One region of the Streptomyces pallidus (ex Mingjun et al. 2026) genome, then DNA from elsewhere that is predicted to be linked to it. Evidence: riboswitches for the same ligand, from Rfam matches in the RefSeq annotation. Region 1 holds a riboswitch; each other region holds the start of a gene.

Region 1 (6,811 bases):
TCGACTTCCCCGTCGCCACGTCCGCGGTCCGCGCGGACCCGCACTGGCGGGTCGCCCCGCCGGCCCCGGGCCTGGAAGACCGCCGGGTCGAGATCACCGGCCCGCCGGACCGGCGGACGGCCGTCCAGGCGCTCCACTCCGGCGCCCACGTATGGACGGCGGACTTCGCCGACGCCACCGCCCCCACCTGGGACAACGTCATCGGCGGCCAGCTGAGTCTGCTCGACGCCTGCCGGCGGCGCGTCGACCCGCCCACGCCCGGGGGCAGGGGGCACCGCCTCGTCGCGCGGCCCGCGACCCTCATGGTGCGGCCCCGCGGCTGGCACCTCGCCGAGGAGCACCTGAGGGTCGAGGGACGTGCCCCGTCCGCCTCGCTGGTCGACTTCGGGCTGTACTTCTTCCACTGCGCCCGACGGCAGGTCGACGCCGGCTCCGGACCGTACTTCTCCCTCCCCCAGCTGGAGAACCGCTACGAGGCCAGACTCTGGAACGACGTGTTCCGGCTCGCCCAGGACCTCCTCGGCATCCCCCGCGGCACGGTCCGCGCCACCGTCACCGTCGAGACGGTCACCGCCGCGTTCGAGATGGAGGAGATCCTCCACGAACTGCGCGAGCACAGCGCGGGCCTGACCGCCAGCTGCTGGAACTACCTGTTCAGCGTCATCAGGACCTTCGGCCACCGCACGGACTTCCAGCTGCCGGACCGCGCCGCGATCACCATGACCGCCCCCTTCATGCGGGCCTACACCGAGCTGCTGGTGCGCACCTGCCACCGGCGCGGCGCCCACGCCATCGGCGCCACGGCCGCCCACCTGCCGGGCGAGGACCCGACGGCCGAGCAGGCCGCCCTGGCCAGGGTGCGCCTGGACGAGAAACGGGAGGCCGAGGACGGCTTCGACGGCTCCCGGGTCGCCCACCCGGGCCTGGTCCCGGTCTGCCGCGAGGTCTTCGACGGGGTGCTGGGCGACCGCCCCCACCAGCTCGACCGCACCCGCGAGGACGTCGCCGTCACCGCCGCCGACCTCCTCGCGGTCCGCCGCTCCAGCGGCCCTCCCACGCGGGAGGGCGTCCGCGCCGACGTCGCCGTCGCCCTGCGCTGCGTCGAGGCCTGGCTGCGCGGACAGGGGGTGGTGGCCCTCCACGGCCGGCTGGAGGACGCCTCGACCGCGGAGGTCGCCCGGACCCAGCTCTGGCAGTGGCTGCGCCACCGCTCCGTCGACCGCGACGCCGTACTCGCCGTCCTCGACGCGGAGTGCGCGGCACTCGCCGCGGAACGGCCCGGCGCCCTGGTCCCCCAGGCCCGGGCGGTGCTGGAGCGCACCGCACTCGGACGGGACCTGCCGGCCTTCTTCACCGCCGACGCCTACACCCGCCACCTGGTCCGGACGGACGTGCGGTCGTGAGCGCCGCCGTCAGCAGGGTCGGGGTGGTCGGCGGTGGGCAGATGGGCGCCGGAATCGCCGAGGTCTGCGCTCGGGCCGGCCTGGACACCGTCGTCTGCGAAGCCGGCGACGCCGCGGCCCGGGCGGCCCGCGAACGCGTGGCCGTCTCACTCGAACGCGCCGTCCAGCGGGGCAAGACCGACCGGATCTCCGCCGAGCACGCCCTCACCCGGCTCGTCTTCTCCGGCACCCTCGACGACCTCGCCGACCGGCAGCTCGTCATCGAGGCCGTCACCGAGGACGCGGCGGTCAAGACCGCGACCTTCGCCGCCCTCGACAAGATCGTCGCCGATCCGGAGGCGATCCTCGCCACCAACACCTCCTCCCTGCCCGTCATGCGCCTGGCCATGGCCACCGGCCGCGCCGACCGGGTCGTCGGGCTGCACTTCTTCAACCCCGTCCCCGTCCTGCCGCTGGTGGAGGTCGTCCCCTCGCTGCACACGGCCCGGGAGACCGTGGAGACGGTGGAGGCGTTCGCCCGCGAGACGCTGGACAAGACGGTGGTCCGGTCGCAGGACCGGGCCGGTTTCGTCGTCAACGCCCTCCTGGTCCCCTACCTGCTTTCGGCCGTTCGCATGGCCGAATCCGGCTTCGCCACCGCCGCCGACGTCGACGCCGGCATGGAGCTGGGCTGCGCCCACCCCATGGGACCGCTCAGACTGGCCGACCTGATCGGGCTCGACACCGTCGCCGCCATTGCGGAAGCCCTCTACGACGAGTTCAAGGAACCCCTCTACGCCCCGCCGCCGCTGCTCCAGCGGATGGTGCAGGCAGGACGGCTGGGCCGCAAGTCCGGCCGCGGGTTCCACACGTACGACCGGGACCGATGAGGGGCCCGGTGGTGCCGCCGGGCTGAGGGGCCCGGCCGCGCGGGTGCGGGGGTGCAGCGGAGTGGTGTCCGCCGCACCCCCGTCGCGCTGCCCGCCCGGGGCCGCGGTGCGTCCCGTCTCCCCGTCCGGATCAGGGACAAGGCCTCCGGGACCGGCGTGGGACCCCGTAGGCTGGCCGGGCAGCTGGTTCGCCCCGTCCGCCAGGCGGGATGCGTCGCAAGAGGGAACCCGGTGGGAATCCGGGACTGCCCCGCAGCGGTGAGCGGGAACGACCGCCGTCACACGCACTGGGTCCGCAGGGGCCTGGGAAGCGACGGCCAGTAGGTGTCCGCCGGGTGGATCGCCCCGGCCGGCAGGTCGCCCTGGCGCTGCGCGACGAGGTGAACGACCTGGCGGCGGCCGGGACCTCCGTCATCCAGGTCGACGAGCCCGCGCTGCGCGAGACCCTGCCGCTGCGGGCGGCCAACCGCGCCGCGTACCTGGAGTGGGCGACCGGGGCGTTCCGGCTCACCACGGGCGGGGTCCGCCCGGACACCCAGGTCCACACCCACATGGGCTACGCGGAGTTCGGCGACGTCGTCCGGGCCATCGACGACCTCGACGCGGACGTCATCAGCCTGGAGGCGGCCCGCTCGCACATGCAGGTCGCGCGGGAACTCGCGGCCCACGGCCACCCCCGCGAGGCCGGCCCCGGGGTGTGGGACGTCCACAACCCCGCGTGCGAGCACGGACGAGGCGACCGCCCTGCTGCGCGGGGGACTCGAAGCCATTCCGGCGGAGCGGCTGTGGGTCAACCCGGACTGCGGTCTGAAGACCCGCGGCTGGCCCGAGACCCGCGCCTCGCTGGAGCACCTGGTCGCGGCCGCGCGCACCGTCCGCGCGGAGCTGGGCGCGTCCTGACGGCCCCGGTCCGGGAGGGCGCCGCCGCGCGCCCCCCGGACCGGCGGCGGGTCAGCGCCAGATCGTCTGCACGTTGTCGAACTGCACCCAGGTGACGGGGTTTGCGGAGTTGATGTCGAGGCGGCAGGCGTTGATGCCCTGGCTGTTGTCGCGGGCCGCGGTGGCGCGCACGTACCAGACCGGGCGGGCGCAGTCGGCCGGGCGCGTACCGGTCCTGGTGTCGGCGGTGAAGGTGCCGGTGATCTGGCCGCGGGCTTGGAGGAAGGCCGTGCCGGCGACGGTGGTCAGGCGCACCTGCGGGGTGGCCCCCGTCGCCGGGGTGGCGCCGGCCTCCAGGACGAGGTCGGGCGCGCGATCTCGGTCCGCAGCCACGTCTCACCGCCGCGCTTCTCCACACCGAGGTTGACGCCGTGCCCGAAGCCGCGCAGGTACATGTGGCCGGTGATCCGGGCGGTCTCGGTGAGGCGCGGCAGGCACAGGTCGCCGCGGGACTTGCGGGCGTGTGCCGAGGCGTCTGCTCCGCGGCGGGTGGGCCGCCCGGCGTGGCGTGCGCTACGTGAGGGGTCCCGCACCCGGACGCCGACGCCCTCCGCGCGCGGCGACCGCATGCGAAAAGCGGGTTCCCGGCTGCCTCGTCGGCAGTCGGGAACCCGCTCGGTCCGCGGGGGCATCGGGACGGTCTGCCCCGCGGAGGCCCGGCTCGACCCGCGTCAGCGGGCGGCGAGGAGGGTGAGGGTGTCGATCACTCGGTTGGAGAAGCCCCACTCGTTGTCGTACCAGGCGACCACCTTGACGTGGCGGCCGTCGACGCGGGTGAGGGCCGAGTCGAAGATCGACGAGGCGGGGTTGCCCACGATGTCGGACGACACCAGCGCGTCCTCCGAGTACTCGAGCACGCCGGCCAGCGGACCCTCCGCCGCGGCCTTGTACGCCGCCAGCACGTCCTCGCGCGTCACGTCGCGGGAGACGGTCGTGTTGAGCTCGACGATCGAACCCACCGGAACCGGAACGCGGATCGAGTCGCCGTTCAGCTTGCCGTCGAGCTGCGGCAGCACGAGGCCGATCGCCTTGGCGGCGCCGGTCGTGGTCGGGACGATGTTGACGGCGGCGGCGCGGGCGCGGCGGGGGTCGCGGTGCGGACCGTCCTGCAGGGCCTGCTCCTGCGTGTAGGCGTGCACCGTCGTCATGAAGCCGTGCTCGATCCCGGCGAGCTCGTCGAGGACGGCGGCCAGCGGCGCGAGAGCGTTGGTCGTGCACGAGGCGTTGGAGACGATCGTGTGCTCCGCCGGGTCGTACGCGTCGGTGTTCACGCCGTACGCCAGCGTCACGTCCGCGCCGTCCGACGGGGCGCTGACGAGCACCTTCTTCGCGCCTGCCTTGATGTGGGCGCGGGCGGCCCCGGCGGACGTGAAGCGGCCGGTCGACTCGAGGACGATCTCCACGCCCAGCTCGGCCCAGGGCAGCTGCTCCGGCTCGCGCTCGGCGAGGACCGTGATGCGGCGGCCGTCCACGACGAGGGTGTTCCCGTCGACGGTCACCGGGCGGCCCAGGCGGCCGGACGTCGAGTCGAACGCGAGCAGCCGCGCGAGCGTGGTGGGCTCGGAGAGGTCGTTGATGGCGACGACCTCGAGGTCGCTGTTGCGTTCGAGCAGCGCGCGGAGCACGTTGCGTCCGATGCGGCCGAATCCGTTGATGGCGATGCGAGTCATGAGCGGTGTCCCTTCTGTTCGCCATCAGATTCGCTTCCTTGATCCTCCGACGACAGTGGCGGGATCGCCATGGTTCAAAAGGATCTCGCCACACCGCGGGGGCGGGCTACTCGCCCTGGGTGAAGGTGCGGCGGTACTCGGTCGGGGTGGTGCCGAGGATGCGCTGGAAGTGCAGCCGGAGGTTCGCGCCGGTGCCGAGGCCGACGTCGGCGGCGATCTGCTCGACGCTCCGCTCCGAGCGTTCGAGCAGCTCACGGGCCCTGTCGACCCGGGCACGCATGATCCACTGCATGGGCGTGTACCCCGTGTCGTCGGCGAAGCGGCGGGAGAACGTGCGCGACGACACCGCCGCGTGCTCGGCGAGCGCCTCCAGGGTCAGGGGCTCGGCGAGCCGGCGCAGGGCCCACTCTCGGGTGGCGGCGAACCGCTCCCCCAGCGGCTCGGGCACGCTGCGGGGCAGGTACTGCGCCTGGCCGCCGCTGCGGTAGGGGGCCGCGACCAGGCGGCGGGCGGCGTGGTTCGAGGCGGCCACACCGAGGTCGGCGCGCAGGATGTGCAGGCACAGGTCGATGCCCGAGGCGGCGCCCGCGGACGTCAGCACGCTGCCCTCGTCGACGAACAGGACGTTCTCGTCGAGCCGGACGAGCGGATGTTTGGCGGCGAGCGCGCGTGCGTAGTGCCAGTGGGTCGTAGCGCGCTTGCCGTCGAGCAGGCCGGTGGCGGCGAGCGCGAACGCGCCGGTCGAGATGGCGGCGAGCCGGGCTCCCCGCGCATGGGCGGCGACCAGGGCGTCGATGACGCCCTGCGGAGGGTCCTCGCGGTCCGGGAACCGGTAGCCGGGCACGAAGACGATGTCGGCCCATGCGAGCGCGTCGAGCCCGTGGTTCACGTGGTACGAGAGACCGTCACCGCCGGTGACGAGCCCGGGGGCGGCGCCGCACACCCGCACCTCGTACGGCATGCTCGCCCGGGTGGTGAAGACCTGGGCGGGGATGCCGACGTCGAGCGGCTTCGCGCCCTCCAGGACCAGGACGGCGACGCGGTGCAGGCGGGGCTTGGACACGCCTAGAGGGTACGCGGAAGTCCGACATTCAAGCACATGTGCGACACGGTCTGCGGTGGCACCGCGCACCGGACCGGCGGTCACCGGTTGAGCCACCAGATCGCCCCGTTGAGCACGGCCGCGTACGCCACCCACAGCAGGTAGGGCAGCAGCAGGTAGGCGGCGGGCCGGTACACGCGGGCGAAGGCCGCGACGGTGAACCCGATCGACACCAGCAGCAGACAGATCTCGACCAGCGCCGCACCGTACTGCCCGGCCGCGAAGAACAGCGGTGTCCAGGCCAGGTTGAGCAGCAGCTGCACCGCCCACAGCGTGAGGGCGGGACGGCGGCCGCGGCCGTCCGCGCGGCCGTGTCGGACGACGAGCCAGGCCGCGACGGCGATCGACGCGTAGAGCACGGTCCACACCGGCCCGAAGAGCCACGCCGGCGGCGCCCAACCGGGACGCCGCAACCCGAGGTAGACATCACCGGCGTCGGCCGCCGCCAGGGCTCCGACGGCGGCGACGCCGTAGGTCAGGGCGAGGAGGGCCAGCAGCAGCGGGAGCGGCCGGGCGAGCCGGGCGCGGAGCGCTGCGGCGGTCACGGCGCAGCCGCCGGGGGTGCGGGCGGGGCGGCCCACCGGCGCGGGCGCGTCCCGGAGGGTCGTCTCATGCGGCTCACCGGCTTCCGTCGGGCGGGGCGCCCCGTCCGGACGCCCCCACCCAGCACTTCGCTCCCCGGCACGCCGGCGGATGCGCCGGTTCGGGGACGGCGCCGTCACTGGTTCTTGCGGAGCTCTTCGAGCCTCTCGGCGAAGGCCTTCGTCTCCGCGATCAGCCGGGCGCGCGCCTCGGCGCGGCTCTTGTCGCCCTGCTTCCTGAACGCCT
Region 2 (6,811 bases), 6.3 Mb from region 1:
CGCCGGGCCTGCCAGTACGCCCGTACCCGGTTCATCGCGATGGCCACCAGCCAGGACCGGAAGCTGTCGTCCGCGCGGAGGGTGCCCAGACCGTCGAGCGCGCGCAGCATCGTGTCCTGCACGACGTCGTCCACGTCGACTGACCCGTTCAGGGCACGCCCGACGACGTTGTAGACGAGCGGCAGGTAGGCGCCGACCAGCTCGTCCTGCGCGCGGGGATCGCCCGCGCGGGCGGCCGCGACCAGCTCTGCCGTGTGCTGTGTAGTCATATGAGGTTCCCTGTCCGTACCGGCGGTCGATGATGCCCGATACCTGGGAGACCGTCGAGCAGCGGCCGGATAACAGTTATTCGGAGGAAGTTCTCGAAAACCGGTTTCGGACGGGCGGGCGGGTCGAGGCGCTGGGCGGCCCCGTCGGGACCCCGGCTTCTGCAGAACCGGCGACAGGCCAGGGCGGGCCCGATAGGGTCTGCGCAAGGAGTTCCGTCGCGTGGAACGACCGGGGGGTCGCCTCGTGTCCTGCCATCCTTACGCAGCCCTCGCCGCCCAGCGACTGCTACCGGTGCTGCGCACTCCGGGGGCGGACGACGCCGTCCGCCGGACCGCAGCCCTGCTGGCCGCCGGCTGCCGCGTGGTCGAACTGACCACCACGACCCCCGGTTGGGCGCGGGCCGTCGCCCGGCTCGCGCCGCTCGCCGACGCGCACGGCCGCCCCGCGATGATCGGGGTCGGCACGGTCACCGCAGCCGCGCAGGCGGAGGCCGCCCTGGACGCCGGCGCCGCCTTCCTGGTCTCCCCGTACCCGGCCCCCGAAGTCCGGGACACCGCCGCCCGACGCGGGGCGGTGTTCGTCGAGGGCGGCTTCACCCCCGGCGAGATCGCCGCCGCGGTGCGGTACGCGGGCGCCGCCAAGGTGTTCCCGGCGCACCTCGGCGGCCCCGGCTTCATCCGCTCCCTGGCTGCGGTGCTCCCCGCGGCCCTCCTGCTCCCGACCGGCGGCATCCGGCCCGCCGAGGTCCGGGACTGGCTCGACGCCGGGGCCGCGGCCGTCGGCATCGGCAGCGGCCTGCCGGACGATCCCGCGGAACTGGCCGCCGTCTTCGCGGAGCTGGCGGGCCCGTGCTGCGCCGCCTGCCGGGGGACGGGCCGCTGAGATGCCGGGCGGGTACGCGGACGGTGGCGCGGGGGGTACGGGCGGCGGCCCGGACGACGGAGTGGCCGGCGCCCCTGTCGGCGCGGGGATCGGAGCCGCGGACGAAGGGGCCGTGGCCGGCCCCCGGTACGACGTGGTGGTCCTCGGCGAGGTCCTGGTCGAGATCCACGCCGACACCGCCCTGAGGGCGGTCGCCGACGGCACCCCGGCCCGCATCTCCTACTCCGGCGACGCCCTGAACGCCGCCGCGGCGGCCGCGGCGGCGGGCGCCCGGACCGCCCTCCTCGCCGTCGTCGGGGACGACGAGCTCAGCGTTCCGCTGCTGCGCCGGGTCGCCGAACTCGGCGTGGACACCGCCCACGTCCACCGGGCCCCGCGGCCCAACGGGGCCTACCTGCTGGCCGCCGGCACCGCAGGCGCCCGCGAGTTCGTCTACTGGCGTACGCACAGCGCCGGATCCACCCTCTCGCCCGGGCACGTGGAAGCCTGGCGGAGCGTGCTCACCGGAGCCGGGGCCCTCATCACCAGCGGGATCACCGGGGCCCTGTCGGCCGGCAGCGGCGAGGCGGTGGTGGCCGCCGCCGAGACCGTGCACCGGGCCGGCGGGCACGTCTCGTACGACCCCAACTTCCGGCCCCGGCTGACCGGCCGGGCCGCCGCCCGGCAACTGCTGGCGCGGGTCGCCCCGCTGACCGGCCTGCTGAAGACCTCCTGCCCCGACGACGCGCTCGCCCTCGTGGGCACCGCCGACCCCGGCGCCGCCGCGGCCCGTTACCGCGCGCTGGGCGCCCGTACGGTCGCGGTCACCGCGGGGGCGGACCGGCTGCTCCTGGACGACGGGACGCTGGCCGAGTACCACTGCGTGCCCGTCAACCCGGCCCCGGTCGACGCCACCGGGGCCGGGGACTGCTTCACCGGCACCGTCACCGCCCGGCTCGCCCTCGGCGACAGCCTCGCCGACGCCGTGGCCCACGGCATCGCCGCCGCGTCCCTGTCGGTCTCCGGGCGGGGCGGCACCGGCCGCGTCCCGACGTTCGCCCAGACCGCGGCCCTGGCCGCCACCCACCGCCGGCGCCGCGCCCCGGGGGACACGCACCCTTAATCGAGTGGATCTTCTCGCCGCGGCATGGCATGGTTGTCCCCATCGAAGGGGTGTAGCTCAGCTGGTCAGAGCGTCGGTCTCCAAAACCGAATGTCGCAGGTTCGAATCCTGTCGCCCCTGCCACGGTGAACCGGTGGTTCACGTGTGAAGGCCCAGGTCCGGGTTGGCGGAGCTGGGCCTTCGTCATGTCACCGCGCGGTCCGCGGCGTCTGGCAGACTGGTGTGGACCAACTCGGCGGTGCAGGACAGGAAACCGGTGCGAATCCGGTGCGGTCCCGCCACTGTGACCGGCCCGCCTCCCGCGGGCCGGAAGCCAGATACTGACGCGCCGCCTCTTCACGTCGACCAGGGGACGAGGATCCCCCGGAGAGGCTTCGCCATGCCGCGTTCCCGCGCCCTGCTGCGCGCACTCGCCCCGATCACCCTGCTGGTACCGCTCGCCGCCTGTGGCGGGTCGAGCGGGGCCGGACAGGGCGCCGCCCCGGGGACGGCCGCCGCGCCCGGGTTCCCGTACACCACCGCCAACTGCGGTGTCACCAGCACCTACCAGGCGCCGCCGCAGCGGGCCGTCACCATGAACCAGCACGCCACCGAGCTGCTGCTCGCGCTCGGCCTGCAGGACCGGATGGCCGGGACCGCCTACCTGGACGACGCGGTGCTTCCCGCGTACAAGCCCGCCTACGACCGGATCAAGGTGCTGGCGAAGGAGTACCCGTCCAAGGAGGTGCTCCTCGGCGCCAACCCGGACTTCGTGTACGGCGGTTACTCCAGCGCCTTCGACAAGGCGCAGGGCCGCGACCGCGAGGCGCTCGCCGGGGCGGGCATCAACACCCGGCTCAGCGTGGAGTACTGCACCGACGGCCCGGTGGGCCTGGAGCAGCTGAAGACCGAGATCACCGAGGTCGCCCGCACCTTCGGGGTGCCCGAGCGGGGCGAACGGCTCATCGCGGAGCAGCAGCGCCGCATCGACGCCGTCACCGCCCGGGTCAAGGACAGGGGCCGGCCCTCCGTCTTCGTCTACGACTCCGGTCAGGACAGCGCCTTCACCTCGGGCGGCCACGGCATCGGCAACGAGATCGTCTCCCTGGCCGGCGGGACGAACACCTTCGCCGACCTGGGGGACACCTTCGGCGACGTGTCGTGGGAGAAGGTCATCGAGCGCAAGCCCGAGGTCGTCCTCATCTACGACTACGGGGGCACCACCGTCGAGGCGAAGAAGCAGCGCCTGTTGAACGATCCGGCGCTCGCGGAGGTTCCAGCGGTCAAGAACCGGCGGTTCGCCGTGCTGCCGCTGTCCTCGGCCGTCCTCGGCGTGCGCGTCGCCGACGCCGTCGAGGCCCTGGGCCGCCAGCTCCACCCCGACGCCCCGTGACCCGCCCCCGTACGGGCCCTGCCCGGCGTCCGCCCGTCGCCGTGGTCCTGCTCGTCCTGGCCGCCGCGCTCCTCGCGTCGGCCGTGGCGGGGCTGGCCCTGGGGCCGGTCCGGATCGCCCCCGGGCAGGTGCTCGACCTGGTGCTCCGCGGACCCGGGCCGGGCGGCGGGGCGTTCGGCTCCATCGTGTGGGACGTGCGGATGCCGCGGGTGCTCCTCGGCGCCGTCGTCGGGGCCGGGCTCGCGGTGGCCGGCACCGTCCTGCAGGCCCTCGTCCGCAACCAGCTCGCCGACCCGTTCCTGCTCGGCGCCTCCTCGGGTGCCTCGGCCGGCGCGGTCCTCGTCATCGTCCTCGGGGCGGGAGCCGGCACCGCCGGGACGGCGGGCGCGGGCGCCCTCGCAGGTCTCGCCGGTATCGCGGGCGGGGCCGGGGTGCCGGCGGCCGCGTTCGCCGGGTCGATGTGCGCGCTCGTCGCCGTGTACGCGATGGCCCGGCGCGGCGGGAGCATGACGACCGGGCGGCTGGTCCTCGCCGGCGTCGCCGTCCAGTACGTCCTGTCCGCGCTCACCAGCCTGGTGCTCGTCCTCGCCGCGCGCCCCGACCAGGTGCGGTCCGTCCTCTTCTGGACCCTGGGCGGCCTCGGCGGCGCCCGCCCGGACGAACTGGCCCTGCCCGCGGCGGTGCTGGCCGCCGGCACCGCCCTGCTGACCGCCCTCGCCCGGCCGTTGGACCTGCTGCTGGCGGGGGAGGAGGGTGCGCACACCCTGGGGCTGGACGCGGGCCGCTTCCGCGCCGCCGTCTTCGTCCTCGTCTCCCTCGTCGTCGGGGTGCTCGTGGCGTACAGCGGGGCGATCGGCTTCGTCGGGCTGATGGTGCCGCACGCCGCCCGGATGGTCGTCGGGGCCGCGCACCGGTCCCTGCTGCCGGTCGCCGCCCTCGGCGGGGCGGTGTTCCTGCTCCTGGCCGACCTGATCGCGCGCACGGCCGCGGCGCCCGAGGAGATACCGGTCGGCGTGGTCACCGCGCTGGTCGGCGGACCGTTCTTCCTGTGGATGCTGAGGCGTTCCACGCGCACCGAGGGGCTGCCGGCATGACCGCGGACGGGCGGGCGCACCCGCTGGACCTCACCGTCGACGGCGTGGGCTACACCACCGGCGGACACACCCTGCTCCACGGAGTGGACCTCACCGCCCGGCCCGGCGAGACGGTCGGCGTGGTCGGCCCCAACGGCAGCGGCAAGACCACGCTGCTGCGCTGCGTGTACGGCACCCTGCGGCCCACCACCGGCCGTGTCCTGCTGGACGGCGCGGACGCGGCGGCGCTCGGCGTCAAACACCGGGCCCGGCGCACCGCGGTCGTCCCCCAGGACGCGACCGGCCTGCTCGGACTGACCGTCCGCGAGGTCGTCGCCATGGGGCGCAGCCCGCACAAGCGGTTCTGGGAGCAGGACGGCCCGGACGACGCCCGGCGGGTCGCCGAGGCACTGGAGACCGTGGGCGTCGCCGCGTTCGCGGACCGCCGCTTCGACGAACTGTCCGGCGGCGAACGCCAGCGCGCCCTCGTGGCCCGCGCCCTGGCCCAGGACCCCGGCCTGCTCGCCCTGGACGAGCCGACGAACCACCTCGACGTCCGCTACCAGCTGGAGCTCCTGGCCCTGGTGCGCGCCCTGCCCGCCACCGCCGTCCTCGTCCTCCACGACCTGAACCTGGCCGCCGCCTTCTGCGACCGCCTGTACGTCCTGTCGGCCGGCCGCGTGGCCGCCTCGGGCCCTCCGCCCGAGGTCCTGACGGAGGACCTGCTGGCCGAGGTGTACGGGGTACGGACCCGGATCGGCGTCCACCCGGCCACGGGCGTCCCGAACGTCGTCTACCTTCCCCTGGACGCGCAGCCGGCGGCCCGCTGACCGGGACCGTACCGGAACCGGCAGGACGCGGCCGTGCTCCGCCCGGCGGGGAGCACGGCCGGCGCAGCGCCTACCCGGCCGAGGCCTCCTGATGGCCGTAGGGGCGGGTGATCAGTTCCAGGGCGTGGCCGGACGGGTCCAGGAAGTAGATGCCGCGGCCGCCGTCGTTGTGGTTGATCTCGCCCGGGTGCTTCTGCCGGGGGTCGGCCCAGTACTCGATCCCGGCCGCCCGGATCTTCTCGTACGAGGCGTCGAACTCCGCCTCGGAGACCAGGAAGGCGTAGTGCTGGACGGTGATGGACCCCGCCGGGACGGTCGCGAAGTCCAGGGTGACGCCGTTGGCGGTTTCGACGGGGACGAACGGTCCCCACTCCTCGCCGACCTCAAGGCCGAGGAGGTCGGCGAGGAACGCGGCCGACTCCCGGTTGTCCCGGGAATGGACGATCGTGTGGTTCAGCATGACTGACATGTGTGAATGCCTCCGCAAGGCACATCACGGGCACCTCCATGCCTCACCCGGTCGGTGACCGACACGCGATGCCGTGATCACGATCCTAGACGTCCGCTCCGGGGGGAGTCCACCGAGCGGGCGGGAGCGCCCACACCCCCTACCCGTACACCTCCTTCACGTTGTCCCGGGCCGGGTGCGTGCGGCCAGCGGGGCCCGCCGCGAAGGCGCGGAGCAGGTTCTCCGTCACGCGGGTGGTCAGGGCGCCCGCCCTCGCGTCCAGGCCGTGGACGGCGCCGCTGCTCCCGTCGCCGGTCGCGTCCAGCGCCTCCACCCAGCGCATGGTCCCGGTGGCGAAGACGCCCGCGCCGCTCGGCACCGTGTAGTACGCGGTGTCCTGGTGGCTGGACCGGCCCTCGCACACCACCGGGGAGTGCGCCAGGATCTCGATCGGCCGGGGCGTCGGGAAGCCGGTGTCGACCTTGTCGTACTCCACACCCACCAGGTGCGCGAAGCGGTCGCCCGCCTTCACGCCGGTGCCCTCGAAGAGCCAGTGCCCCGGGTGCGTCACCACGTACGGGGCGTCCACGGGGTAGCCGTCGTAGATCACGCCGAGCAGCGAGCTCTCGGGGTCGGCGCCCGGCGCCGAACGGAAGTCGGTGGTCGCCGGGTGGCCCCGCTCGTGTCCGGGGTCCCGGTCGTAGGAGGACTTGTAGCAGACGACGGTGCGCTCGGGCCCCAACTCGGAGGGCTCCAGCCGGATCCGCCGGAAGCAGCAGTTCGCGCCCAGGAAGGCGAGGTTGGTGCCGGCGTCGCGGGCGGCGGTGAAGTGGG
Region 3 (6,811 bases), 4.8 Mb from region 1:
CGAGCGCAACGGCATGGCGGCGGTCAAGGCGGTCACTGCCGCGAGGATGGCCATGCGCGGCGACGGCAGCCACAAGGTCTCCCTGGACAAGGTCATCAAGACCATGAAGGAGACCGGCGCCGACATGAAGGTCAAGTACAAGGAGACGGCCCGCGGCGGCCTCGCCGTCAACGTCATCGAGTGCTGACCTGACCCGGTCTCCGTACGGACGGGACCCCGGGCGCCGCGGCGCCCGGGGTCCCGTGCGTTTCCCGGCAGCCACTCGCCCGACCTGCGGCAACCGCCCGGATTTTCCCGGACGTTGAGGTTTGACGTGGATTGATCACGCTTCAGGGCGAACCGTGGGGGCTGGGGGTGGTACGGGGTGGTCCGGTGCGCAAGGGTGATCACGTGACGTCGCGGCCCCACCCCGGCGGCCGGCCAACCGCCGTGGACCGCAGCCCCTTCCCCTACGGAGGACCTCACCATGGCAAGCACCCGTAGCGCCCGCGTGATCGCCGCGCTCGCCGCGCTCCCTCTCGCCGCCCTGCTCTGCTCGGGCACCGCCGAGGCCGACAGCGGAGCCGGGGCGGGCATCTCGTCGAACGCGGCCGCGGCCGAGATCTTCGGCAGTGGCGTCCTCGGTTCCAACGCCGGCAACTCCTCGACCACCCAGCAGGTCGCCACCGGCTCCGGGGCGACCAACCAGAGCAACGGTGTCCAGCTGGCCGGAACCGACTCCGCGACCGTCGGGCAGAGCAACGGGAACGTTCCGCTCGTCGTCTCGCCCGTCCCGGTCGAGCCCGTCCCGTAGCCGCCCGGTGACCCTGCGGGCCCGTCCTCCGGCCGGAGGGCGGGCCCGTTCCCGTTCCTGTGCGAGGACGGGTCCGGGGACCCCCGGACCCGGGACTTTCGACCCGGTGGTGCGGGCCCGGGGGTGGACTAGCTTGGCGAGTCCCCCGTCACACCCCGAAGGGAGGGGAACCGGCCGTGGCCGTCATCGAGCACCGCGTCCTCCCCGTCCGCCTGGAGGCCGCCCCCGAGCCCGTCCCGCTGCAGGCGGCCTTCACGTACCGCTCCGACCGGCCCTGGGAGCTCGCCCTGGACTTCCAGGGGGCGGGCCGACACCTGGCGCGCCGGGTGTTCTCGCGGGACCTCCTGCTCGACGGGGAGGCGTGCGCCACGGGCGCGGGCGACATCCGGGTATGGCCCCGTCGGCGCCGCAGCGAGCCGCGGGTGTACCTGGCCTTCAGCAACGGCGAGCAGAGCTGTGCGGTCTCCGCCCGGGCCAAGGACGTCCGGGCGCTGTGCCGGCGGCTGGTGGAGTTGGTGCCCAGGGGCGAGGAGCAGCGGCACTACGACCTCGACGCGGAGCTGGACGGCCTCCTGATCAGGTGACGCGCCGACCCCCCGTCCACGAGGTGCCGGTTCGGGCGATTTCAGCGGAATGAGAATTTTGGTCGGTTTCGCCGCAACCATCGGCGCGCAGGGAGTGTCTCCGGCAGTGACACAGGTCCCCGTCTCTTGAGAACCAGGGGGGACGTCATGAACCACCTCCGCCGCCGGCAGACCGTGGCCCTTGCCACGGTGGCCCTCCTCACCGCCGGAATCGCCCTCGCCGCGCCCGCCTCCACCGCCCCGGCCCCGGCCGCCGCGGCGGCCGGGCGCACCGCCCTCCCGCTCGTCGTGAACGCCCGCTGGGCCGGGCACTGCGCGTACGACCGGATCGTCGTCGACCTGCGGGGACGTGTCCCCGACGTCGAGGTCACCCGCGTCCCGAGGCTGTACCGGGACGGGTCGGGCGAGCCCGTCCCGCTGGCCGGGAAGCACTTCCTCCAGATCCGCCTGCACCCCGCCGACGCGCACCTGCGCTCCGGCGAGAGCGCCTACCGCGGGCCGAAGCTCGCCACGATCGACCTGCCCGCCCTGAAGGGCTTCGCCATGACGGGCGACTTCGAGGGGTACGTCACCTTCGGCGCCGCCTTCGACAGCAGGCCGTCGTACACCTCGTTCACCCTGCGCTCGCCCGACCGGTTCGTGCTGGACGTCGCGCACCGCAGCGTGTGCTGCGGCTGAGTCGAGCCCCCGTACGGCCGGACGGCCCTGCGACCGTCCGGCCGTACCGCCTGGCCGTCAGCGGTGCTCGGGGTTGGGGTAGTCGAAGCGGCAGCCGGCGTCCCAGGCCGAGCGCTGGTTGCCGTGGGCGGGGATGCCGCCGGAGCGCTTGAGCAGGGCCGCCAGGTGCATCAGGTTCCACGACATGAACGTCGTGTTCCGGTTGGTGAAGTCGTTCTCCGGTCCGCCGGAGCCCGGGTCGAGGTAGGAGGGGCCCGGACCGGCCTCGCCGATCCAGCCGGCGTCGGCCTGCGGCGGGATCGCGTATCCGAGGTGCTGGAGGCTGTAGAGGACGTTCATGGCACAGTGCTTCACGCCGTCCTCGTTGCCCGTGATCAGCGCACCGCCGACGCGCCCGTAGTAGGCGTACTGGCCCTTCTCGTTCAGGATCGAGGAGCAGGCGTAGAGCCGCTCGACGACCTGCTTCATGACGGAGCTGTTGTCGCCGAGCCAGATCGGCCCGCACAGGACGAGGATGTCGGCGTCCATGATCTGGCTGTACAGGACCGGCCACTGGTCGGTTTCCCAGCCGTGCTCGGTCATGTCCGGCCAGACCCCGGTGGCGATGTCGTGGTCGACGGCGCGGATCAGGGAGGTCCGGGCGCCGGCCGCCTCCATGACGGCCCGGCTGCGCGTGATCAGACCCTCCGTGTTGCTGGTCTCGGGCGAGCGTTTGAGCGTGCAGTTGACGTAGACGGCGGTCAGGTCGGAGTAGTCGAACGCCCCGGCGTCCGTCCCCCGCTGCGGGTTCGCGGTGTCGTGTTCGGCGGCCACCCTCCCAGCCTGCGGCGACGCCGGGCCCCACGGCGACCGGAGGGCGCCCGTCCGGGGGGCGCTCCCGGCCCCCTCCCGGTCGGACGCCCATGCCACCGCTCCCGGCCGCACCCCGCGCACGCCCCGGCGGCGCCGGTTGGAGCGCATGAACGGAAGAGCGCCCCAGCACGCGCCGGTCCGCCCCCGACGGCTGACCGGGCCAGAACTTCCGCGCCCCTGCCGTCGTTTCGCCCGTCCGCCCCCGAGCACACCGGTACGCCGCCGGCCCGAAGCGGAATCTCCGGGCCCAACAGGCGCGCCGGAGCCGGGTTGTTACGGGTCCGCGGGGCGGACTAGGGTCATCAGGCCTTGGTGTACGGGAAACCGGTGCAAGACCGGTGCGGCCCTCGCCACTGTGAACGGGAAGTCCGGCTCCACTCCTGCGGGAAAGCCACTGGGCAGCGCGGGTAGGGACCCGCACCGCCCGGGAAGGCGGAGCCAGGGCATCAGTACCCGTGAGCCAGGAGACCGGCCAGGGCGCGTTGTCCATCCACGAGGTGCTGGAGAGGTCTCCCACTCATGCATATAGCCGAGGGCTTCCTGCCCCCCTGGCACGCGGTCGCCTGGGGCGCCGCGTCCGCCCCCTTCGTCGTCCACGGGGTGCGCGCCCTCACCCGCGAGGTGAAGGCCAACCCCGAGAGCACCCTGTTGCTCGGCGCGTCCGGCGCGTTCACCTTCGTCCTGTCCGCACTGAAGATCCCGTCGGTGACGGGCAGCTGCTCGCACCCCACCGGGACCGGGCTCGGCGCGATCCTGTTCCGGCCGCCCATCATGGCGGTGCTCGGCACGATCACCCTCCTCTTCCAGGCGCTGCTGCTCGCACACGGCGGACTGACCACGCTCGGCGCCAACGTCTTCTCCATGGCCATCGCCGGACCCTGGTCGGGCTACTGCGCCTACCTGCTGCTGCGGCGGTGCAACGCCCCGCTGATGGTGTCCGTGTTCTTCGGCGCCTTCTTCGCCGACCTCGTCACCTACTGCGTGACCTCGGTCCAGCTGGCGCTGGCCTTCCCGGACCCGGGCACGGGCTTCCTCGGCGCGCTCGCGAAGTTCGGCGGCATCTTCGCCGTCACCCAGATCCCGCTCGCCGTGAGCGAGGGCCTGCTGACCGTCCTCGTGATGCGGCTGCTGATGCAGTCCAGCAAGTCCGACCTGGTCCGGCTGGGCGTCGCCAAGCTCAGCGGCCGCTCCGAGCAGAAGACGGCGGTGTGACGCGATGAACCCGAGCCGGAACACGAAGATCAACGTTCTGCTGCTGCTCCTGGTGGCGGCGCTGGCCGTACTGCCCCTCGCCCTCGGCCTCGGCGAGGGCAAGGAGGAACCGTTCACGGGTGCCGACGCACAGGCGGAGGCGGCCATCACCGAACTGAAGCCGGACTACGAGCCCTGGTTCTCCCCGCTCTACGAGCCCCCGTCCGGAGAGGTCGAGTCGGCCCTGTTCGCCCTCCAGGCGGCGCTGGGCGCGGGCGTGCTCGCGTACTACTTCGGCGTCCGCCGGGGCCGCCGCCAGGGCGCGGCCGCCGCGGCGGCGGGCGGCGACGCCCCGGCTCCCACCCCGGAGTCGTAGCCGGTGCTGCCGATCGACGTGGCCGCGCACAGCAGTCGCTGGCGGGGCCGCCATCCGCTGGAGAAGGCGCTGCTCGGGCTGGGTCTGACCATCAGCGCCCTGTGCCTGCCGCCCTGGCCCGGCGGACCGCTCGTGGCCGCCGCGACCCTCGCCGTGCTCCTCGGGCCGGCCGGGGTCGCCGGGCGGCAGCTGTGGCGGGCCTTCCGGATCCCGCTCGGTTTCTGCTTCACCGGGGCGCTGCCGCTGCTCGTCGCGCTCGGCGGCCCGGCGGGTCCGGTCTCGCTGGCCCCGCACGGGCCGCGGCTCGCCGCCGAACTGCTGCTGCGCACGTCCGCGGCCTCGCTCGGGGTGCTGCTGTTCGCGTTCACCACGCCCGTGTCGGACGTGCTGCCCCGGCTGGTCCGGGCCGGGGTGCCGGCGCCGGTGGTGGACGTGGCCCTGGTCATGTACCGCATCGGCTTCCTGCTGCTCGACTCCCTCGCCCAGGTGCGGCGCGCGCAGGCGGCCCGCCTCGGGAACACGGGCCGGGCGGCGGCGTGGCGTTCGGTGGCCGGGCTCGCCGCCACCTCGTTCGTACGGGCCTTCGACCGCGCGGCGCGGCTCCAGTCGGGCCTCGCCGGGCGCGGCTACGACGGTGCACTGCGGGTGCTCGTCCCCGAGGCGACGCTCTCCTGGCGCTTCCTGGCGGCCTCGGCGGCCCTGCTCGCGGCCGTGACCGCACTGACCCTCACCCTGAAGGGGCTGTACCTGTGAACCCGTTGGTGGAACTGGCCGGAGCCGGCTACGCGTACGAGGACGGCCCGGCGGTGCTGACCGGCGTGGACTTCGCCATCGCCGAGGGCCGGGCGCTGGTCCTGCTCGGCCGCAACGGCAGCGGCAAGACCACGCTGATGCGGCTGCTCAGCGGTGGCCTGCGGCCCGGGTCGGGCGAACTGCGGCTGGACGGGACTCCCGTCGGCCACGACCGGGCGGGCCTGACCCGGCTGCGGACGGCGGTCCAGCTGGTGGTCCAGGACCCCGACGACCAGTTGTTCGCCGCCTCGGTGGAGCAGGACGTGTCCTTCGGCCCGATGAACCTCGGCCTGCCCGCCGCGGAGGTACGGGCCCGGGTGGACTCCGCACTGGCCGCGCTCGACATCACCGCGCTGCGGGACCGCCCCACGCACCTGCTCTCGTACGGGCAGCGCAAGCGCGCGGCGATCGCGGGCGCGGTGGCGATGGCCCCGCGGGTGCTGATCCTCGACGAGCCGACGGCCGGACTCGACCCGGACGGGCAGGAGCGGCTGCTCGACACCCTGGCGGGGCTGCGCTCGCGCGGCACCACCGTGGTGATGGCCACGCACGACGTCGAGCTGGCGGTGCGCTGGGCCGACGACGCGGCCGTCCTGACCCCGGCGGGCATCCGCTTCGGCCCGGCCGGGAAGCTGCTCGCCGAACCGGAGCTGCTCGCCGCGGCGGGCCTGCGCCAGGCCTGGTCGCCGGCGGTGGCGGCGTTCCTGCGGGCGCGGGACCTGCTGGAGCCGGACGCGGCGGGCCCCGGCACCCCCGAGGCCCTGGCCGCCTGGCACTAGTGCGGTCACGGCACCGGTGCCCGGCACCACTGCCCGGCGCCGGCGTGCGGCGAACCTAGGATGACGGCATGTCGCTGCCGCACGCCATCCTCACCGCCCTGCTCGAGAAGCCCTCGTCCGGGCTGGAACTGACCCGGCGGTTCGACAAGTCGATCGGGTACTTCTGGTCCGCGACGCACCAGCAGATCTACCGCGAGCTGGGCCGGCTGGAGGAGGCCGGTCTGATCCGGGCCCTGCCGAGCGAGGCGCCGGTGCGGGGTCAGAAGAAGGAGTACGAGGTCCTGCCCGCCGGCGGCGCGGAGCTCGCGCGGTGGATCGGCGAGAGCCAGGACCCGAAGGCCATCCGGGACCCCCTGCTGCTGCGGGTGCGGGCCGCGGGCGTGGCCGGGGTGCAGGGGCTGGCCGGGGAGCTGCGGCGCCACCTGGAGCTGCACCGGCGGCAGCTGGCGCTGTACGGGGCGATCGAGGAGAAGGACTTCCCCCCGGAGCGGGACTCCGACGAGGACCGGCTGCGCCGGCTCGTGCTGCACGGCGGGATCGGCCTGGAGACGTTCTGGCTGCGCTGGCTGGAGGAGGCCCTGGCCGAGGTCGAGGACATCGCCCGGCCGGGCGGAGCCGCGGATGCCGCCGCGGACGCCCCGGCCGAACCGGGCGGCGCACCGTAGGACGTGGCCGCGCGGGCCGGGCCGGCGGGCAGGCCGCAGCCCCCGTACCGCCGGCGGGGCAGTACGGGGGCTGCGGTGCGGGGCCCTACTTGTTCAGGGAG
Region 4 (6,811 bases), 4.5 Mb from region 1:
GGCACGATCGCGATGCTCGCCCTCGGCGTGGTCATCGCCATGCCGACCCTGCGGATGCCCTCGATCACCGACTTCGCCGCCCGCGGGGACGGCCCGGTCTTCGCCGGGTCGATGTTCCCCTTCGTCTTCATCACCATCGCCTGCGGCGCGCTGTCCGGCTTCCACTCCCTGGTCTCCTCGGGCACCACCCCGAAGATGATCCAGAAGGAGACCCAGGTCCGGGTCATCGGCTACGGCTCCATGCTGACCGAGTCGTTCGTCGCCGTCATGGCGATGATCTGCGCCTGCATCGTCGAGCCCGGTCTGTTCTTCGCCGTCAACTCCCCCGGCGGAGTCGTCGGGACCACGGTCCAGACCGCCTCCGAGGCGGTCACGAACCTCGGGTTCAGCGTCTCGCCCGAATTCCTCGCCCAGGCCGCGAAGGACGTCGAGGAGGCCACCCTGCTGTCCCGCACGGGCGGCGCGCCGACCTTCGCACTCGGAATGTCGGAGATCTTCTCGGCCGTCCTCGGCGGCGCCGGCATGAAGGCCTTCTGGTACCACTTCGCCATCATGTTCGAGGCCCTGTTCATCCTGACCACGCTGGACGCGGGCACCCGCGTCGGCCGGTTCATGCTCCAGGACACCCTCGGCAACGTGCACAAGTCCTTCAAGGACATCAGCTGGAAGCCCGGCGTCTGGCTGACCAGCGCGCTCGTCGTCGGCGCCTGGGGATACTTCCTGTGGGTCGGCGTCAAGGACCCGCTGGGCGGCATCAACCAGCTCTTCCCGCTGTTCGGCATCGCGAACCAGCTGCTCGCCGCGGTGGCCCTGGCCGTCTGCACGACCCTGCTGGTCAAGTCCGGTCGGCTCAGGTGGGCCTGGGTGACCGGTGTGCCGCTCGCCTGGGACGTGGCCGTCACCCTCACCGCCAGCTGGCAGAAGGTCTTCTCGGACGACGTGAAGGTCGGCTTCTTCGCCCAGCGCGACAAGTACCAGGACGGCATCGACGCCGGCAAGGTGCTCGCACCCGCGAAGAACATGGACGAGATGCACACGGTGGTCCTCAACGCCACCGTCGACGGCGTCCTGTCCGCGCTGTTCGCGGTCCTGATCGTCATCGTGCTGCTGGACGCGGCCCGCACCTGCGTCCGCGCCGTCCGCAGCCCCGAATCGGTCCGGCTGACCGAGGTCCCGTGGACCGAGTCGAGGATCATCGCTCCGGCCGGGCTCCTCGCCACCCCGCAGGAACGGGCCGAACTCGCCGCCGCCGGCCTCGACTCGGGCGGCGGCCGCACGAAGGAGCCCGTGGCGTGAGCGGCGGCGCGGTGCGCGGCGCGCTGGCGAAGGCGCGGTTCTACCTGCGGGAGTTCTCGGGCGAGGCGGCGTACGACCGGTACGTCGCGCACGCCCGCTCCCACGACCCGGGCGCCGAGGTCATGACCCGCCGCGCCTTCGAACGCGCCCGTACGGACGCCCGCGAGGCGGACCCCCGCTCGGGCTTCCGCTGCTGCTGAGCGATGCGCTTGCGCGAGAAGGGCCCACCGGATCGCCGGCAGGGCCCTTCTCATACCGCGGGGTCAGCGCACCCAGTCCTTGAGGGGATCGGTCTGGAGCGTGATGCCAACGGGGTCGGGCAGCTCGATCTCCTTGCCAAACGGCACTGTGCGCACGTTCTCGTATCGTGGCCCGCTGGGCTCGCTGTGGACGGACATCTCGCACTTGGCCCGATCGATCAGCAAGTAGACGGGAATGCCGGCCTCCGCATAGGCGCGGGGCTTCTCCCGACGGTCCCGGCGGTCGGTGTCAGAGTCCCACGAGGTCACTTCGACAACCATCAGGACAGGGTCTGGGTCACACCAGTCACCCTGCCCCACGAACGCCTGGCTGGGCGCCAGCACGCCATCCGGAATGGCCCGCCCAGCACGATATCGATCGACCTTGATGCCCTGGTTGTGCAGGAAGAGTTCAGGTCGGTGCTGCATGCAGACCCTCAGCAGCCACTGGATGATCATCCCGTGGTCCCCATCCGGCATCGCCTTGACCCCCAGCTTCCCGCCGATGAACTCCAGCCTCAACCCCTCGATCTCGCGGGCGGCTATCCGGGCGAGGGTTTCGAACTCTTCAGTCAGGATCTGGGGACGTTCGGTCATCACGGTCATGCCTCGCTCGCCTTCCTCGACGGTGCTGCTTCCGACGATAGCGCCGGGCGCCCGCCCCCGTCCGGCACACTCGGCGGCATGGACATCGACATCCGCGTCGCCGCGACCGCCGAGTACGAACGACTGGGAGAGATCACCGGGCAGGCCTACACCGGCGACGGGCTGCTCGACCGGAACGAGGACGACAGCTACCTGAACGTCCTGCGCGACGTGGCCGGCCGGGCCGGCCACGGCGAGGTGCTCGTCGCCGTCCGGGGCGGGGAGGTGCTCGGCGGGGTGACCTTCGCCCCGCCCGGGAGCCCCCTCGCCGACGTCGCCGGGCCGCACGAGGCCGAGTTCCGGATGCTGGCCGTGGCGCCCGAGGCGCGCGGCGCGGGCGTCGGAGAGGCCCTCGTACGGGCGTGCATCGGGCGGGCCCGGGCCCTCGACGGGGTCACCGCGCTGACCCTGTCCACCCAGCCTGCGATGCGCGGCGCCCAGCGGATCTACGCCCGCCTGGGCTTCGTCCGCACCCCGGAACTGGACTGGTCCCCGATCCCCGCACTGACCCTGCTCACCTACCGACTGGAGCTGTGAGGCCACGCTCAGCAAAGGGGCGGACACAACATCTAGGGGGTCACACAGAAACCTCCCCCCACATGTATGCTCATCCTCGCTGTCGCCGCAGGGGAATCCGGTGCGAATCCGGAACTGTCCCGCAACGGTATGAAGTACACCCATCGGTGTCACCGAAGTCCGACGACCTGCCGACAGTGCGCCCGGCTCGACCGAACCGGGTGCCGACCACGTCCGGGCCCCGCGGTAGGGCCGGTGGACGCCGCGCGGTGCTGCCCTGACGGGCCCTTGCCCGCGCGCGCCCGCTCGCGCCCGCACCGCCGCCGTCCCGGAGCCGAGCGAGGGAGAGCTCCCCCCGTGACCATCGCGCCTTCCGCACCGCGCGCCGAGTCCGACCCGTCCGACAACGGAACTGAGGGGGGCCCCGGGGCCGCGCTGCTGCGCACCCTCACCGAGCTGACCGCCGACCTTCCCGACACCGACCCCGGCCGGGTCGCCGCCGCCGCCCTGCGCGGCCGCAGCGCGGCCGCCGACGAGGCCGAGCTGCGCGGGCTGGCCACCGAGGCCGCGGCCGGTCTGATCTCCGAGGACCCGGCCTACTCCCGGCTCGCCGCCCGCCTGCTGACGATCGCCGTCGCCGAGGAGGCCGCGGGCCAGGGCGCCACCTCCTTCTCCGCCTCGGTCGAGGTCGGCCACCGCGAGGGCCTGATCGCCGACCGCACCGCCGAGTTCGTCCGGCTGCACGCGGCCCGCCTCGACGCGCTGGTCGAGCACACCCTCGGCGAGGGCGCCGACGACCGCTTCGGCTTCTTCGGCCTGCGCACCCTGCACAGCCGCTACCTGCTGCGCCACCCGATCACCCGCCAGGTCATCGAGACCCCGCAGCACTTCATGCTGCGCGTGGCCTGCGGCCTCGCCGAGAACGACGGCATCGAGGCGGTCGAGGAAGTCGCCTCCCTGTACCGGCTGATGAGCCGCCTGGACTACCTGCCGTCCTCCCCCACGCTCTTCAACTCCGGCACCCGGCACCCGCAGATGTCCTCCTGCTACCTGCTGGACTCCCCGCTGGACGAGCTCGACTCGATCTACGACCGCTACCACCAGGTCGCGCGCCTGTCGAAGCACGCCGGCGGCATCGGCCTGTCGTACTCCCGCATCCGCGCCCGCGGTTCGCTGATCCGCGGCACCAACGGCCACTCCAACGGCATCGTCCCGTTCCTGAAGACCCTCGACGCCTCCGTCGCCGCCGTGAACCAGGGCGGCCGCCGCAAGGGTGCCGCCGCCGTCTACCTGGAGACCTGGCACGCGGACATCGAGGAGTTCCTGGAGCTGCGCGACAACACCGGTGAGGACGCCCGGCGTACGCACAACCTGAACCTGGCGCACTGGATCCCGGACGAGTTCATGCGCCGCGTGAACGCCGACGGCGAGTGGTCGCTGTTCTCCCCGGCCGACGTGCCCGAGCTGGTGGACCTGTACGGCGACGAGTTCGACGCCGCCTACGTCAAGGCCGAGCAGGCGGGCCTGGCCAAGAAGACCATGCCGGCCCGCGAGCTGTACGGCCGCATGATGCGCACCCTCGCGCAGACCGGCCAGGGCTGGATGACCTTCAAGGACGCCTCCAACCGGACCGCGAACCAGACCGCCCTGCCGGGCACGGTCGTCCACTCCTCCAACCTGTGCACCGAGATCATCGAGGTCACCAACGACGGCGAGACGGCCGTCTGCAACCTCGGCTCGGTCAACCTCGGCGCGTTCGTCCTCGCCGAGACGGGCGAGATGGACTGGGAGCGCCTGGACGAGACCGTCCGCACCGCCGTGACCTTCCTCGACCGGGTCGTGGACATCAACTTCTACCCGACCGAGGAGGCCGGCCGCTCCAACGCCAAGTGGCGCCCGGTGGGTCTGGGCGCCATGGGCCTCCAGGACGTCTTCTTCAAGCTGCGCCTGCCCTTCGACTCCGCCGCGGCCAAGGCCCTCTCCACGAAGATCGCCGAGCGGATCATGCTGGCGGCCTACGAGGCCTCCGCCGACCTCGCCGAGAAGCACGGCACCCTCCCGGCCTGGGAGCAGACCCGTACCGCCCAGGGCGTGCTGCACCCCGACCACTACGGTGTCGAGCTCACCTGGCCGGAGCGCTGGGACGCGCTGCGCGCCCGGATCGCGACGACCGGCATGCGCAACTCGCTGCTGCTGGCCATCGCGCCGACCGCGACGATCGCCTCGATCGCCGGCGTGTACGAGTGCATCGAGCCGCAGGTGTCCAACCTGTTCAAGCGCGAGACGCTGTCGGGCGAGTTCCTCCAGGTCAACGGCTACCTGGTGGAGGACCTGAAGAAGCTCGGCGTGTGGGACGCCCAGACCCGGGAGGCGCTGCGCGACTCCTCCGGCTCGGTCCAGGGCTTCAGCTGGATCCCGGCCGAGGTCCGCGAGCTGTACCGCACGGCGTGGGAGATCCCGCAGCGCGGCCTGATCGACATGGCGGCGGCCCGTACGCCGTACCTGGACCAGTCGCAGTCGCTGAACCTGTTCATGGAGACGCCGACCATCGGCAAGCTGTCGTCGATGTACGCGTACGCCTGGAAGCAGGGCCTGAAGACCACGTACTACCTGCGCTCGCGCCCCGCGACGAGGATCGCGCGCGCCGCGTCCGGCACCGCCGTCCCGGCCGCCGTCCCGGCGACCGCCACGCCCCTCCCGCAGGCCCTCGACGCCGAGGCGCTGGCCTGCTCCCTTGAGAACCCCGAGTCCTGCGAGGCCTGCCAGTAATGAGCTCCACCGACAAGAACCTCCTGGACCCGGGCTTCGAGCTGACGCTCCGCCCGATGCGCTACCCGGACTTCTACGAGCGCTACCGGGACGCGATCAAGAACACGTGGACGGTGGAGGAGGTCGACCTCCACTCGGACGTCGCCGACCTGGCGAAGCTGACGCCCGCCGAGCAGCACATGATCGGCCGGCTGGTGGCGTTCTTCGCGACGGGCGACTCGATCGTGGCGAACAACCTGGTCCTGACGCTGTACAAGCACATCAACTCCCCGGAGGCGCGCCTGTACCTGTCGCGCCAGCTGTTCGAGGAGGCCGTGCACGTCCAGTTCTACCTGACGCTGCTCGACACCTACCTGCCCGACCCGGACGACCGGGCGGCCGCGTTCGCCGCGGTGGAGAACATCCCCTCCATCCGCGAGAAGGCCCAGTTCTGCTTCAAGTGGATGGACTCGGTCGAGAAGATCGAGCGGCTGGAGACGAAGGCCGACCGCCGCCGCTTCCTGCTGAACCTGATCTGCTTCGCCGCGTGCATCGAGGGCCTGTTCTTCTACGGTGCCTTCGCCTACGTGTACTGGTTCCGGTCGCGCGGTCTGCTGCACGGCCTGGCCACCGGCACCAACTGGGTGTTCCGCGACGAGACCATGCACATGAACTTCGCGTTCGAGGTCGTGGACACGGTCCGCAAGGAGGAGCCCGACCTCTTCGACGACGAGCTCCAGCAGCAGGTCACGGACATGCTGAGGGAAGCCGTCGAGGCGGAGCTGCAGTTCGGCCGCGACCTGTGCGGTGACGGCCTGCCGGGCATGAACACCGAGTCGATGCGCGAGTACCTGGAGTGCGTCGCCGACCAGCGCCTGGTCCGCCTGGGCTTCCCCCCGGTGTACGGCTCGCAGAACCCGTTCTCCTTCATGGAGCTGCAGGGCGTCCAGGAGCTGACGAACTTCTTCGAGCGCCGTCCGTCGGCCTACCAGGTCGCCGTCGAGGGCACGGTCGACCTGGACGAGGACTTCTGACCCGTACCGGCCGAACGCCGAGGGGCCCGCTCCGGATCCGATCCGGGGCGGGCCCCTCGGGCGTGTGGGGCGCGCGTCAGTCGTTCGGGACGGTCTCGTACCGGGGGGTGCCCTCGGCCATCTGGCGCAGGGCGTCCTTGCGGTCCCGCTTGGAGAGCCGGTCGATGTACAGGTAGCCGTACAGGTGGTCGGTCTCGTGCTGCAGGCAGCGGGCGAAGTAGCCGGTGCCCCGCACCTTGATCGGGTTGCCCTGGGCGTCCTGGCCGGTGACCTCGGCGTAGTCGGGGCGGGCCAGCGAGGCGTACGCGGTGGGGACCGACAGGCAGCCCTCGT

What was found. Region 1 has a riboswitch for cobalamin ahead of ACSHWO_RS32795 (5-methyltetrahydropteroyltriglutamate--homocysteine S-methyltransferase). Riboswitches for the same ligand answer to the same signal wherever they lie in the genome.
Region 2: another riboswitch for cobalamin. It lies ahead of ACSHWO_RS04135 (ABC transporter substrate-binding protein); the one in region 1 lies ahead of ACSHWO_RS32795 (5-methyltetrahydropteroyltriglutamate--homocysteine S-methyltransferase).
Region 3: another riboswitch for cobalamin. It lies ahead of ACSHWO_RS10910 (energy-coupling factor ABC transporter permease); the one in region 1 lies ahead of ACSHWO_RS32795 (5-methyltetrahydropteroyltriglutamate--homocysteine S-methyltransferase).
Region 4: another riboswitch for cobalamin. It lies ahead of ACSHWO_RS11925 (ribonucleoside-diphosphate reductase subunit alpha); the one in region 1 lies ahead of ACSHWO_RS32795 (5-methyltetrahydropteroyltriglutamate--homocysteine S-methyltransferase).

The regions. Positions count from the first base shown of each region.
Region 1 covers NZ_CP196181.1:7,338,183-7,344,993, reverse strand. The annotation lists gene aceB (malate synthase A) at 1-1,403, shown strand, start outside; gene ACSHWO_RS32800 (3-hydroxybutyryl-CoA dehydrogenase) at 1,400-2,272, shown strand; cobalamin riboswitch at 2,495-2,617, shown strand; partial or broken gene ACSHWO_RS32795 (5-methyltetrahydropteroyltriglutamate--homocysteine S-methyltransferase) at 2,620-3,172, shown strand; gene ACSHWO_RS32790 (hypothetical protein) at 3,224-3,544, opposite strand; gene gap (type I glyceraldehyde-3-phosphate dehydrogenase) at 3,883-4,881, opposite strand; gene ACSHWO_RS32780 (GlxA family transcriptional regulator) at 4,988-5,944, opposite strand; gene ACSHWO_RS32775 (TspO/MBR family protein) at 6,025-6,528, opposite strand; gene ACSHWO_RS32770 (DUF4344 domain-containing metallopeptidase) at 6,702-6,811, opposite strand, start outside.
Region 2 covers NZ_CP196181.1:995,215-1,002,025, reverse strand. The annotation lists gene ACSHWO_RS04155 (sigma-70 family RNA polymerase sigma factor) at 1-269, opposite strand, end outside; gene ACSHWO_RS04150 (bifunctional 4-hydroxy-2-oxoglutarate aldolase/2-dehydro-3-deoxy-phosphogluconate aldolase) at 490-1,152, shown strand; gene ACSHWO_RS04145 (PfkB family carbohydrate kinase) at 1,265-2,254, shown strand; tRNA gene ACSHWO_RS04140 (tRNA-Trp) at 2,301-2,377, shown strand; cobalamin riboswitch at 2,461-2,597, shown strand; gene ACSHWO_RS04135 (ABC transporter substrate-binding protein) at 2,634-3,626, shown strand; gene ACSHWO_RS04130 (FecCD family ABC transporter permease) at 3,623-4,720, shown strand; gene ACSHWO_RS04125 (ABC transporter ATP-binding protein) at 4,717-5,529, shown strand; gene ACSHWO_RS04120 (VOC family protein) at 5,600-5,998, opposite strand; gene ACSHWO_RS04115 (N,N-dimethylformamidase beta subunit family domain-containing protein) at 6,138-6,811, opposite strand, start outside.
Region 3 covers NZ_CP196181.1:2,568,158-2,574,968, forward strand. The annotation lists gene ACSHWO_RS10885 (L-serine ammonia-lyase) at 1-187, shown strand, start outside; gene ACSHWO_RS10890 (hypothetical protein) at 467-793, shown strand; gene ACSHWO_RS10895 (SsgA family sporulation/cell division regulator) at 970-1,377, shown strand; gene ACSHWO_RS10900 (AMIN-like domain-containing (lipo)protein) at 1,525-2,055, shown strand; gene ACSHWO_RS10905 (flavodoxin family protein) at 2,113-2,868, opposite strand; cobalamin riboswitch at 3,201-3,398, shown strand; gene ACSHWO_RS10910 (energy-coupling factor ABC transporter permease) at 3,427-4,119, shown strand; gene ACSHWO_RS10915 (energy-coupling factor ABC transporter substrate-binding protein) at 4,124-4,474, shown strand; gene cbiQ (cobalt ECF transporter T component CbiQ) at 4,478-5,227, shown strand; gene ACSHWO_RS10925 (energy-coupling factor ABC transporter ATP-binding protein) at 5,224-6,045, shown strand; gene ACSHWO_RS10930 (PadR family transcriptional regulator) at 6,114-6,710, shown strand; gene ACSHWO_RS10935 (EF-hand domain-containing protein) at 6,796-6,811, opposite strand, start outside.
Region 4 covers NZ_CP196181.1:2,793,749-2,800,559, forward strand. The annotation lists gene ACSHWO_RS11905 (carbon starvation CstA family protein) at 1-1,296, shown strand, start outside; gene ACSHWO_RS11910 (YbdD/YjiX family protein) at 1,293-1,496, shown strand; gene ACSHWO_RS11915 (Uma2 family endonuclease) at 1,560-2,141, opposite strand; gene ACSHWO_RS11920 (GNAT family N-acetyltransferase) at 2,220-2,717, shown strand; cobalamin riboswitch at 2,784-2,906, shown strand; gene ACSHWO_RS11925 (ribonucleoside-diphosphate reductase subunit alpha) at 3,054-5,465, shown strand; gene ACSHWO_RS11930 (ribonucleotide-diphosphate reductase subunit beta) at 5,465-6,478, shown strand; gene def (peptide deformylase) at 6,555-6,811, opposite strand, start outside.